Regions from separate parts of the Sedimentibacter sp. B4 genome, predicted to be linked through region 3. Evidence: riboswitches for the same ligand, from Rfam matches in the RefSeq annotation. Region 3 holds a riboswitch; each other region holds the start of a gene.
What was found. Region 3 has a riboswitch for glycine ahead of BN358_RS02645 (ACT domain-containing protein). Riboswitches for the same ligand answer to the same signal wherever they lie in the genome.

Region 1 (4,290 bases), on a different contig from region 3:
AGCTTGAGGAATGTTCAACTTAGTTTTTAAATGAACTGAATCGGGAACAGCTTTGAAAAGAGATTCTATGTCTGGATAACCAATTTCTTTCAGCATCTGTTCTCTGTCTTCATCAGTATTTCCAATATATCTCATAAACCCCTCCTTAGTCGCATATTTTTTCGTAATCTTCTGCACTCATGAGGCCTGATACTTCTGATGGATCAGACATTTCAACAGCAATAAGCCATGCTTCATATGGTGATTCATTGATGAAACTTGGATTGTCGGAAAGGCTTTCGTTTATTTCAACAACCTTTCCTGAAAGAGGAGAAAAAACTTCTGAAGCTGCTTTAACAGATTCAAGAACTATGCATTGTCCTCCGGCTTCAATTTCTGTGTCAACTTCCGGCAAATCAACATAAACAACATCTCCCAGATGATCCTGAGCATAGTCTGTAATTCCTATATAAGCCTTATTTCCTTCTACCTTTACCCATTCGTGTGATTCTGAATACTTTAATTCGCTTAATACTTTCATGATATCCTCCATATAATTGATTTTAATGATGAACAAATTCATCCATATAACATTGTTAATTTAATTCTACCAAATATTGTCACTTTTAAACATTTCTCTTCGTTTATATATCTTTAGCTTTTCTTATATTTTTTAGTGTAAAAAGGTTTCTTGATAACTTTTGCCTTAAGGTTTTTGTTTCGTACTGATATTTCTATTTCTGTGCCTTCCTTTGCATATTCAGCTTCAATTAATGCCAGCCCGATATTCTTCTTAAGGGTTGGTGAAAAGCTTCCTGTTGTAACATAGCCGATTTTTCTTCCCTCAGCAAAAACTTCATAGTGACTTCTAGGAATTCCTCTGTCAACCATTTCAAATCCGATTACTTTTCTTTTCAGACCTTCAGCTTTTTGCTTTGCAAGAGCTTCTTTTCCAATGAAATCATCCTTGTTAAGTTTCACAAAAAATCCAAGTCCTGCCTCTAGTGGGGTAATGTCTTTGTCTATTTCCTGCCCGTAAAGAGGAAGTGCTGCTTCAAACCTGAGAGTGTCCCTTGCCCCCAGACCTGCAGGCACAAGCCCGTATTCTTTTCCTGTTTCTAGAATTAAGTCCCACATTTGTGGCCCATGGTCAGCTTTAAAATATAGTTCAAATCCATCCTCACCTGTATATCCGGTCCTTGACACTATAGTCTTAAATTCACCCACATTAACATCACCTAAAAAGTGATAAAATTCAATTAAATTTAAATCAACTTTAGAAAGCTTCTGCAAAATAGTTTGAGCTTCTGGGCCTTGCAAAGCAAGCTGAGCATATTCATCAGAAATATTTTTTATTTCCACATTTCCAAAAGACTGTGACAAAAGCCATTCAAAATCCTTTTGTGTATTTGAGGCATTTACAACCAGAAGATAATCCGTGCTGTTGTACTTGTATACCAAGAGATCATCAACCACTCCACCATCGGTATAGCACATTGGAGTATATGCAATTTGATTGTCATTAAGCACAGAAATATCATTTGTAACAATCATCTGCAGATATTTCTCGGCATCTTCTCCCTTAACAGTGATTTCTCCCATATGAGAAACATCAAACAGACCAGCCTTATTCCTCACAGCCTCATGTTCAGGAATAATTCCCGAGTACTCCACAGGAAGCGCCCATCCCCCAAAGTCAATTACCTTTCCTTTAAGTTCAACATGCTTTTCGTATAATGGTGTTTTCTTCACTCTATCACTCCTTAATATTTTTAAATTATAAAAAAGACAGGGGTAACGACGATGTCATTATCTCTGTCTTAGCTGTACTATTCAGAGTTTTGTCCAAGCGCAGCCCTTTTGCCTGAAAGTTTCGTAACACTCGACCAGTGTTATTTGCTTCTTCGGCGCCCCTTGGGGACTCTCCTGTGCTTTTCACTCAAAATTATATTTATAAATATAAATGTTCAAATTTCAATTGTGAAAAAATGTTATTTTATATTACAGCATCATTATAATACCCTATTTCAAACGTGTCAATAGTTTTGTAATCGTGAAAAAATCTACTTTTCAGAATATGTAAAACTGCATTTTTATTAATGTTAGTTTTATCACAATGCACAAGCTTGACATTTGGCAAATAAAATATTATCATTTAATTATCTTATAAATTGGAGCAGGCCATGAAAATACTGATAGCGTATGCAAGCAACAACAATACAACTCAGATGTGCGCAAAATTGCTGGGAGAAAAGCTTCCCGGTGCTGATATTGTAAACTTAAAACGAACAACCCCCGTAATAAACGATTATGATACAGTAATAATTGGAAGTTGTATTAGATTTAACGATGTTCATAAAACAGTTAAAAACTTCGTAGGGGACAACCTGGATAAGCTCATGAAAGTAAATACCGCTATTTTTTTATGCTGCGGGTTTCCAGAAAAAATCAATCAATACCTTCTTCATAACATTCCTAAAAAGCTGTTGAACAAGTCAGTATCTATTCAATGTTTCGGAGGCAGACTTAAGGTCAAGCCATACAAATTAGTGGACCAGCTCATAATTAAGACCGTGAGGAAAAACTTCAAAGTTGACAAAAGGGAATTAACTTCAATTGACAATGAAAGCATCAGCAAAATGGCTGATGATATATTAAAATTGAAATAAAAAAACGGTAACCGTTCAGAGAATAGCTGAACGTACGTTACCGTTTTATTGTTGCTGCAACAAATTAATTATTCTTAAATGTTACCTGAAGTTGGTCTGGTTGTTGTCTCTTTTTATTTTTTTCTTGTCTTTGTTGTCAAAACTGTTATCGTTCCTGTTGTCTGAACGGTTGTTGTCGTTTCTGTTGTCAAGACGGTTGTTATTGTTGTCGTTTCTCAAATTATCAATCATATGCTTTTGCTGTTCCCTAAAACTTTGCTGACTGTCTAACTTGGCTTGTTCTTCCCAGTTAAACAATTTTTCATTGTTATTGTTATTGTTGTTTTTATTTTTGTTTTCATTAAAGCTAAAATTTTTCATTAATTTCATCCTTTCGAAATGATATTGGGCTTTTTAAACCTCTATATATTATTTACAAAAGGGTTTTAAATATTTAACCTGTAAATGTTATACTCTTATTTCATTTCCATAAATTGATTTATTTAACTTAAAAAATGATACATTGCAATGCCTGCAGCAATGGTAAGGTTCAATGAATCAATCCTGTCTGTGTGTTTGATGAATACGCTTGTTCCTGCTTTGGAAAAACTTGAGTCCAATCCTGTTGCTTCATTGCCGAACACCAATGAAAAATATCTGTCTTCATCATGTTTTATTTCTTTCAGGGACACAGCTCCATCCAGCATGAATGTGTAGACTTTATGATCATTGAAAGCCTTCTGGTAATCGCTGAAATTTTCGTAATATTTAAAATTAAGCTTGAACAGAGCACCCATTGATGCTCTGATTACTTTAGGATCAAATATGTCAACTCCCGGGCTTATTATTGCAAGATTGCTAAGGCCAAAGCCAATCAGAGTCCTGATAATTGTTCCCATATTTCCCATGTTGCTTGGGTTTACCAGCACTATGTGTGATTGATCCTGGTCAAGGCTGCATTCATATTTATTGAATACTCCCACAACAAAACAGTTTTCCTTGTCGCTTATTTTATTGATTGCCTTGTCGTTAATTTCCGTGTTAATATTGTATTTTTTGCACAGTTCAAATATGTCCATGGAATTATCAGACCTGTAGCTTGAGCTGACAAGCACTTTTACCACATCATTTGGTCTTGATGTAATTAGCTCCACAGTAGGAAACATTCCAAATGTGTATGAATGCTCAAAATTTTTCTTATATGATTTTATTTCCATAAGCCCTCCTAAAATACTCCAACTGTTTTTAACACAAATATAAACATAAAAATTGTGAATGGACTGAACATTGTGGATACAAATACAAGCTGTCCTGCAAGCTCGTAGTTGCAGTCATACTGCTGAGCCATAGTATAGCTTGAAACAGCCACAGATGGTGCAACCATGCTGAACAATGCTCCAAGTTCTGGTCCTCTGAAACCAAACGCATATGCCATTCCTATTACAACTGCGGGAATTACCAGAAGCTTTCCTATGGTCACAACCGTTATGTAATTGAGATTTTTCCTGATGTTATTTATTTCAATGTCCCCGCCAAGAGCCATGAGCGCTAGAGGTGTTGCCATATCTGACATGTCGCCTATTGTATTTTCAATGAAGACAGGAAGCTTTATCCCAAGAGCCGAAACTATTATTCCAAGAACAGAGCCAATTATCAGCGGGTT
Region 2 (4,290 bases), on a different contig from region 3:
CATAAAAATATCCTTGTCAACAGCCAGGAGGCATGGATATTCAACCTTGGCAATTTCTATGTCATCTGTCATATCCATTTCTACTGAAATAAATTTTTCTTCAATGTCAATAATTTTGCACACATTTGAAACGCTTGGTATGTTAAGCCATTCAGAAACTTCAGGTCCAACCTGGGCAGTATCTCCGTCAGTAGTCTGCTTTCCGCAGAGAATGAGTTCAAAATCTCCTGTTTTCTTTATTCCCTGAGCAAGTGTGTAGCTTGTTGCAAGAACGTCAGCTCCGCCGAATTTTCTGTCGGAAATGAGCACACCTTCATCTGCTCCCATGGCAAATGCTTCTCTTATTACTCCTGCCGCCTGTGGTGGTCCCATGGTAATAACAGTAATGGTTCCGCCTGTTTTTTCTTTCACTCTCAGTGCTGTCTCAATTGCATACAAGTCATAAGGATTCATTTTTGAATCTACGCCGTTTCTTTTCAATACTCCTGTAACAGGATCTACTTCAACTTTGTTTGTTTCAGGAACTTGTTTGATGCAAACCAAAATGTTCATATGTTTACCTTTTCCCTTTCTGAATACATTAACTATAATTTCGTTTTCACTAACTGGTAGTACCACTTCTGATAAAAATAAAAATGCATGCGCATTTTCAACTGGTAGTACCACTTACTTTATTAAGTATATCTGCAAATGTTATCATTGTCAACAATAGTCACTTTTTTAACATTGATATTTTAAAAAATCTTTTTTGCTTTCTATTTATATATTTTTTGTCATTCTATCCAACTCTTCGTCAATCAAATCAAAATGTTTGTTTATTGCAGAAAAAGCAAGGGTTTTGTCCTTGATTATAAGGCTCTTCACCATTTTGTCATGTGCATCATGAAGGTAATCTTTGCTGGTTTCAGAGCTTAATATTTCCTTCCTCAGGTCCGCTATGAACTTATCCATCACTTCTGAAAGAGCTCTTAGTATATTTATTATCAAAGTATTTCTGGATGCTGCTGCAATGTTATAGTGAAGCTGCTTATCTAGAATTACATTATATTCTTCTGTTTGATTTTCAAGCTGAGAAATTATATTTTCAAACTGTTCAATTTCTTTATCTGTTACATTGTCAATGGCAATCATCAGCGCCTCAAGTTCCAGTGCACGCCTCAGCTGGCTTATTTGCTGATAAGTTATCTGATTAAGCATAAACATCATGGACATAGATTCCACAAGATTGTTTTCAAAATTGCCTGTAAGATAATTTCCTGCTCCCTGCTGGCTAGAAATAATACCCATAAAATCAAGCATCCTGATGGCTTCCCTGACAGAGTTCCTGCTTACACCCAGAATATCAGACAATTCTCGTTCTGATGGAAGTTTTCCTCCTGTTATTAAATCTCCGTTTACAATTTGTTTTTTAATATAATCTATAACTTTTGTATAGGACTTTTTCTGCAATGCTTTTTCTTCCATAAAACCACCTGACAATATATTTTAGTTTATATCATTATAGCATATTATCAGGAAATAGTAAGTATTTTGTTATACGGCATATATTGCTGACGAAAATTTGTTGATAACCGTTTTCATAATTAAGATATGTCGTATTTAAATTTTTCCCTTTTGTTTTTTCCTAGTACATGCTATAATCATGCCCAGTGATAAAATTAAATATTTCGGATGAAGATAGTGGGAGAGAGATCATATGATCCGCCGAAGGAGTTACACTTTCAGGCAAAAGGACCATTATCGGACGAAACTCTGGAGAGCCTCAAATGAGCACCGAAGGAGCAAGCCGGTTACACCGGTCAATCTCTCAGGTAAAAGGACAGAGCTATGCTGTAATTTTTTGAGGCCGGGTCTTTTTTGATCTGGCTTTTTGTCTTTTAAGAGGATTCCTTAAACGCACTATAAAATTTAGGGAGGTACAAAATGCAAAACGTAACATTATTTTTAGAAAAGGCCGATTCCTTTATATGGGGACCGCCACTGCTGATGCTGCTAGTGGGAACAGGAATCTACCTTACATTCAAACTTGGACTCATTCAGGTTTTCAAGCTTCCCCTGGCATTGAAACTGGTTTTTTCCAAAGACACTGATAGCAATGCACAGGGCGATGTTTCAAGCTTCGGTGCACTTTGCACAGCATTGGCGGCTACAATCGGAACAGGAAACATTGTAGGTGTTGCCACCGCCATCAAGGCAGGAGGACCTGGAGCCTTGTTCTGGATGTGGGTTGCAGCTTTCTTCGGCATGGCTACCAAGTACGGCGAATGCCTTCTTTCCGTAAAGTACAGGGTTGTTGATGAAAACGGACAAATGTCCGGAGGACCTATGTACTACATTGAAAGAGGACTTGGAAACAAAGTCCTTGCAAAAATGTTTGCTGCCTTCGGCGTAGGAGTTGCCTTCTTTGGTATAGGAACATTTCCACAAATTAATGCAATTACAGATGCCGTAAAAATTACTTTCAACATTCCAGTTCTTGCTACTTCAATAGTGATAACCGCAATAGTTGCACTTGTAACATTGGGAGGAATCAAAAGTATTGCAAAAATTTCAGAAATCATTGTTCCATTTATGGCTGTATTTTATGTGCTGGGAGCATTGTTCATAATGATATCAAACATTCAGCTTATTCCACAAACATTTTTGTTGGTAATAAAAAGCGCATTTACCCCAACTGCTGCAACCGGTGGATTTTTAGGAGCAAGCGTCATGTATGCCATGCGAAACGGCGTTGCCAGAGGTGTTTTCTCAAATGAGTCAGGCCTTGGAAGCGCACCAATTGCAACTGCTGCTGCAAAAACAAATTCATGCGTGAAACAAGGACTTATTTCAATGACAGGAACATTCTTTGACACAATAATTATATGCACCATGACAGGTTTGATGCTTATTATGACAGATGTATGGAACGGAAGTCTCCAAGGTGCAAGCATGACAAATGAAGCATTCAACCAGGGGCTGCCTTTAATCGGACCTTATATTGTTACTGTAGGATTGATATTCTTTTCTTTCACAACAATTCTCGGTTGGAACTACTATGGTGAGAGATGTACAGAATACCTGTTTGGAGTTAAGGCAATCAAATTATACAGATTGATTTTTATTGTACTTGTAGGGGCAGGATCATTCCTCAAGCTTGACATGATATGGATTCTTGCAGACATTGTAAACGGACTCATGGCAATACCAAACCTCATAGCTCTCATTGGACTCAGGGGAGTTATTGCATCTGAAACAAGACTGTATTTTGAGGGACTGAAAAGCGAATCAAAAATAGCATGGAAAAGTAAGACTGTAAATGAAGAAAATTAAACTAAAGGACGGCGCAAGCCGTCCTTCTAAATTTATTAACAAATTTATTTTTCAATTACTGCAGTGGAAAAATCACCATCAAGAGTATAAGTTATTTTGTATCCGAGTTTTTCAAAGTCTCTCACTTTAACCATTGTTCTTGAGTCAACAATCACACCTGTCATGTCGATTTTCTCATTGCCTCTTATAACATATGCTTTTCTTGCATCATTATCCCAATATACTTCTTCTCCAAATGTTTCGCCTATGTATCTCAAAGGAAGATAAACTCTGTTTTCAATGATAGTGTATGGCTGTGTATTCCAATCTGTCTTGCCGCTTTGTCTCGTTATATCAACATCAAGATCTTCACCCTCTGTATACCACATAAGCTGCATTGTCTGAGCGGGATTAATTTTGTTTTCTGTTTTCTCATATAGGCTTTCAGCATCTTCTATAGTCATAACACTTTCTGTAACTGAAATTTTTTCAACATTTTCAGGTGTTACTAAAGTTTCTGCTGAAAGTTTTCCCATGGACATTCCTTCATAAACAATTTCTGCTGATGAATTTTCCTTGTATGATGAACCTGTTTTTACAATATTTTGCTGAATTTTACTTCCTCTCACAAGTTCTTCAATGGAAGCCAGTTCTTCAGTTTCAAGTATCATAACTGCTTCATCCAAGAAATCATAAAAATCCTGTCTGCTTGCTTCTAATTCAGCTATTAATGTTTCCTTGTCCTCAGCAGTCATTCCTTCAAATTCTGTGTTGTTGTACAGGTTTTCAACATACTTCACAGTTTCATCAAACACATGCTCTCTGTTTTCGCTTACATATGTAATGAGTCTTTCCACAAATTCTAAAGCGCCCTGTGAAGTAAGTTCAATGGAGTAACCTCCGTTTATCTTTGTTATGAGTTTTGAATCAAAGCCCTTAAATGCTGTTGTAATATAGTCAATTGCATTATCCTGCATTTCCTTGTAATCCGTTTCATAT
Region 3 (4,290 bases):
GTACTTAAGTTCAAACAACCCTATAGGAGTTTGTACGTATTTTCCGTTTGTAGCCCTGCTGACAGTTGACTCATGTACGCCTATGTCTTCAGCAACATCCTTGAGAACCAAAGGCTTCAATGCAGTCTTACCTTCGTCAAAGAATTTTCTCTGAAACTTGAGTATGGATTCAACAACCTTGTACAGTGTCATTCTTCTTTGCTCTATACTCTTTATAAGCCACATAGATGAATTCAGTTTGTCGCTCAGGAACTTGTTTGCTTCTTTGTCATCAAGATTTTTTATCATATTCTGATAATAGCCGCTTATAGTTAGAACAGGCAGGTTGTTGTCGTTTACTATAATTATATATTCACCGTTTATTTTTTCAATAGTCACATCAGGAACAATATATCTTATGTTGTCGCTGTCTACTATGAATCCTCTAGATGGCTTTGGCTCAAGCATCTTGATTATATCGCAAATGCTTTGTACCCTTGAAACTGTAATACGAAGATCTTTTGCTATTTTTTGAATTTTGTTGGTAGCAATTTCTTCAAGATATTGTTCTGCTATGATATATGCATTCTTATCTTGAATTCCCTTTTCCTTAAGTTGAATCATAAGGCATTCACTTAAATTTCTTGCTCCAACTCCCACAGGGTCAAAAGTTTGTATAAGTCTTAAAACTCTTTCCACTTCAACCACATCTTCATTCAACAAAAGACTTATATCTTGAATTGAACAACCTAAGTAGCCCTTGTTATCAAGTGATTCAATAATAAATTCGCCTATTCTTTTTTCCTTATTAGTTTTTACGGAAACTCCTAATTGAACCATGAGATGGTCCTTAAGAGACATTTTTTTGGAAGTGTAGCTTTCAAATGTTTGCTTTTCATCAGAATCTGCAGTTTTTTCATAAGCCTTGTAGCTTAGGTCATCATACTTTTCTGTAATTTCCTTCCAATCGATTTCATCTTTGTTGTCAGATTTATCAAAATCAGATTTTTCATATTCAGCACTTTCATCTGATGATGATTCCTGGACTTTATTGTCAACTGATTCGAGAAAAGGATTAACCTCAAGCTGTTTGTATATAAACTCCATTAATTCAACATTATTAAATTGCAAAATTTGTATAGCCTGTCTTAATTCAGGTGTCATGATAAGCTTTTGAGTCTGAGACAGATTCAATTCAAAGCCCATTTTCATAATATCACTCCTTGCTACCATATATTATAACAAAATTTATTATATTTTCAACATGATATTATTTTGTACTGCTTTATCAATATTAACAATAAAAACGAGTAAATGTTGTCATTATTTTATTATATCAAAAAACTATCGAAAATGCCAAAGTATTTTGTTAAAAAAAGAAAATTTTATAAATTTAAATATTATGCTTGATTTTTAAAACAAGACGGTATATACTAACCCCTAATAAAATATTTTGGATGAAACTGGCGGAAGGCAGTCGACCGTCAGCGGACATAACTCTGGAGAGACTCTTTAAGAGCACCGAAGGGGAAAGTTGATATCAATGAAACTCTCAGGTAAAAGAACAGAGCTGAAAGAAAGCACATATGTGTTTTTGTTGTACAGAGAGACTGGCGTCTCTCTGTATTTTATATAACACCATTTTCCTTAAAGGCTGCATACATACTAACATTATAAACGGAGGATAACATGAAAGGCATACTAACAATAATCGGAAAGGACCGCGTTGGAATAATAGCACATGTTTCAACACTTTTAGCAAGCTACAACGCAAATATCCTTGATATTAACCAGACAGTAATGAGAGATTACTTCACAATGATAATGCTTGTGGACCTTGATGGCATTACAACTGATTTTACAACACTTCAGCAGGAATTAGACAAAAAAGCCAAAGAAATCAATATGGAAATCAAAATTCAACGGGAAGATATTTTTGACAAAATGTACGAGGTGTAGACGAATGATTAAATCTAATAACATACTGGAAACAGTCAAAATGGTTGATGAGCTCAAATTTGACATAAGAACAATAACTATGGGTATTTCACTTCTTGACTGTGCTGATTCAGACGGTGAAAAATCAAGGATTAAAATATACGATAAAATAGCAAGGTTATCCGAGCACTTTGTAGAAACTGTCGAAGCAACAGAAAAAGAATTCGGAATACCAATAATAAATAAAAGAATTTCAGTCACTCCAATATCCATAATAGCAGGTGCATGCAATGATGTTGACTATATCAAGTATGCTGAAATTTTGGACAAGGCTGCTGATGTGGCAGGAGTAAACTTTTTGGGAGGCTTTTCAGCCCTTGTTCACAAAGGATTTACCAAAGGCGATGAAATACTTATCCGTTCAATTCCTCAGGCTCTTGCTGTAACAAACAAGGTTTGTGCTTCAGTTAATGTTGCAACCACAAAGGCAGGCATTAACATGGATGCTGTAAGAATCATGGGTGAAGTTATAAAAGAAGCAGCGTATCTTACAAGAAACAAAGACAGCATTGGATGTGCAAAATTAGTTGTGTTTGCCAATGCTGTTGAAGACAATCCTTTCATGGCAGGAGCATTCCACGGCACCGGAGAATCAGAAACATGCCTTAGCGTTGGAGTTAGCGGTCCCGGAGTTGTAAAAAATGCTTTGGAACAAGTAAGAGGTCAGGATTTCACAACCGTATGCGAGACAATCAAAAAGACTGCATTTAAGATTACAAGAGCCGGTGAAGTTGTGGCAAAGGAAATTTCAAGGAGAATGGATATTCCTTTCGGCATAATGGACTTATCCCTTGCACCCACTCCGGAAGTCGGTGACAGCGTAGCAAGAATATTAGAAGAAATAGGACTTGAAGCTTGCGGTGCCCATGGAACCACAGCTGCTCTGGCATTATTAAACGATGCGGTTAAAAAAGGCGGCATCATGGCTTCTTCAAATGTAGGGGGATTAAGCGGAGCATTTATACCTGTAAGCGAGGATGAAGGAATGATTGAAGCTGTTAACAGAGGTTCCTTAAACATCGAAAAGCTTGAAGCTATGACATGTGTTTGTTCTGTAGGCCTTGACATGATTGCCATACCCGGAGACACAAAAGCAAGCACTATTTCAGCAATTATTGCTGATGAATGCGCTATAGGCGTTATAAACCAAAAATCAACAGCAGTGAGACTAATTCCTGTTTACGGAAAAACATTAGGAGATACAGCTGAATTCGGAGGACTTTTAGGAAGGGCTCCCATAATGAAGGTAAGCAGTTTTTCTAGTGATGACTTTATAGCAAGAGGCGGCAGAATTCCGGCACCAATTCACAGCTTTAAAAATTAAAAAACGAGATTCTAAAGAATCTCGGACTATTGACAAATGTAATTGTAGGGGCGGACCTCGTGTCCGCCCGTGTTATTAATTCAATAATTTTGTTATCTTCAGTGGGACAGTAGTCCTACCCTAAATTTGTTTTAGCAGCAGGTTTTTTCTTTTGCTATGAACTCATTGTCCTGAAGAACTTTAATGGCAGTTTCAGTGTTTGCTTCATTTACAAGAATTATTGGTCCTGTGCAGCCCATTCCGCTTTCTGCATAAACATTGTTTTTCCACAGAAGCTTTACAGCATCTTCAAGGTCCATTATTTCAATTCCTGAAATCTGGGAAGTCACAACTTCTTTCTTTGGAGCTTTCACTTCGTCCTCAGAAGATTTTTTTACTGTTTTAGTTCCTTTCAGTATTTCAGTAAGATTTGCTTTGTGTGCCTTTTCAAATTCTTCTTTTGCAATGGCTTTTAAATTTCCTTTTACCAGTTCTCCGGCAAACTTCATGGCTCCTTCAACTAATGGAGCGCCTGAAGCTCTTGATATTATAAGTATGAGCTTGTCAAAGCCTTCACCGATTCCAGGACCGTATCCGTAGCCTAGTGACTCATAGTTTCCGCCAGTTGTGTAAGAAGAAAATATTTTAATCATGAGGTTTCCTGTTAAAGAATCCATTACCATAACATCAGCTGAACCCATGAGAAGGTCATTACCTCTCATGACAGCACCGCCGTCTGCTCTTTGAGAAGCTGCAAAATTTATGTCATATCCCTGTTCTTTTAATTTTGTCAGAGCTATTTCAGTTTGTCTTGCACCATCAACATTTAAAATACCAACAGTAGGATTCTTAATGCCGCATGCTTTGGCAGTTATTATACCATAAATGGCGTTCTTAACCATTCCTTCAACTTTATCTGTAGAAGAAGTTCCTGTTGTTGTTGCAATGAACATTTCCTTTCCTTTTCCAGGTGTTACAATCCTTCCCACTGTTGAAACTCCAATTGGAAA

Region 1: it holds a riboswitch for glycine, as region 3 does, so the genes downstream of both, gcvT (glycine cleavage system aminomethyltransferase GcvT) here and BN358_RS02645 (ACT domain-containing protein) in region 3, are expected to answer to the same signal.
Region 2: it holds a riboswitch for glycine, as region 3 does, so the genes downstream of both, BN358_RS19300 (sodium:alanine symporter family protein) here and BN358_RS02645 (ACT domain-containing protein) in region 3, are expected to answer to the same signal.

What each region holds. Positions count from the first base shown of each region.
Region 1 covers NZ_CANG01000955.1:106,650-110,939, forward strand. The annotation lists gene gcvPA (aminomethyl-transferring glycine dehydrogenase subunit GcvPA) at 1-135, opposite strand, end outside; gene gcvH (glycine cleavage system protein GcvH) at 146-520, opposite strand; gene gcvT (glycine cleavage system aminomethyltransferase GcvT) at 634-1,731, opposite strand; glycine riboswitch at 1,822-1,918, opposite strand; gene BN358_RS18420 (flavodoxin domain-containing protein) at 2,163-2,648, shown strand; gene BN358_RS18425 (hypothetical protein) at 2,730-3,008, opposite strand; gene BN358_RS18430 (TrmH family RNA methyltransferase) at 3,131-3,844, opposite strand; gene BN358_RS18435 (AEC family transporter) at 3,853-4,290, opposite strand, start outside.
Region 2 covers NZ_CANG01000955.1:255,805-260,094, forward strand. The annotation lists gene BN358_RS19290 (electron transfer flavoprotein subunit beta/FixA family protein) at 1-552, opposite strand, end outside; gene BN358_RS19295 (FadR/GntR family transcriptional regulator) at 760-1,464, opposite strand; glycine riboswitch at 1,743-1,833, shown strand; gene BN358_RS19300 (sodium:alanine symporter family protein) at 1,924-3,312, shown strand; gene BN358_RS28020 (copper amine oxidase N-terminal domain-containing protein) at 3,357-4,290, opposite strand, start outside.
Region 3 covers NZ_CANG01000014.1:16,305-20,594, forward strand. The annotation lists gene rpoN (RNA polymerase factor sigma-54) at 1-1,191, opposite strand, end outside; glycine riboswitch at 1,469-1,557, shown strand; gene BN358_RS02645 (ACT domain-containing protein) at 1,669-1,938, shown strand; gene BN358_RS02650 (PFL family protein) at 1,943-3,301, shown strand; gene grdD (glycine/sarcosine/betaine reductase complex component C subunit alpha) at 3,433-4,290, opposite strand, start outside.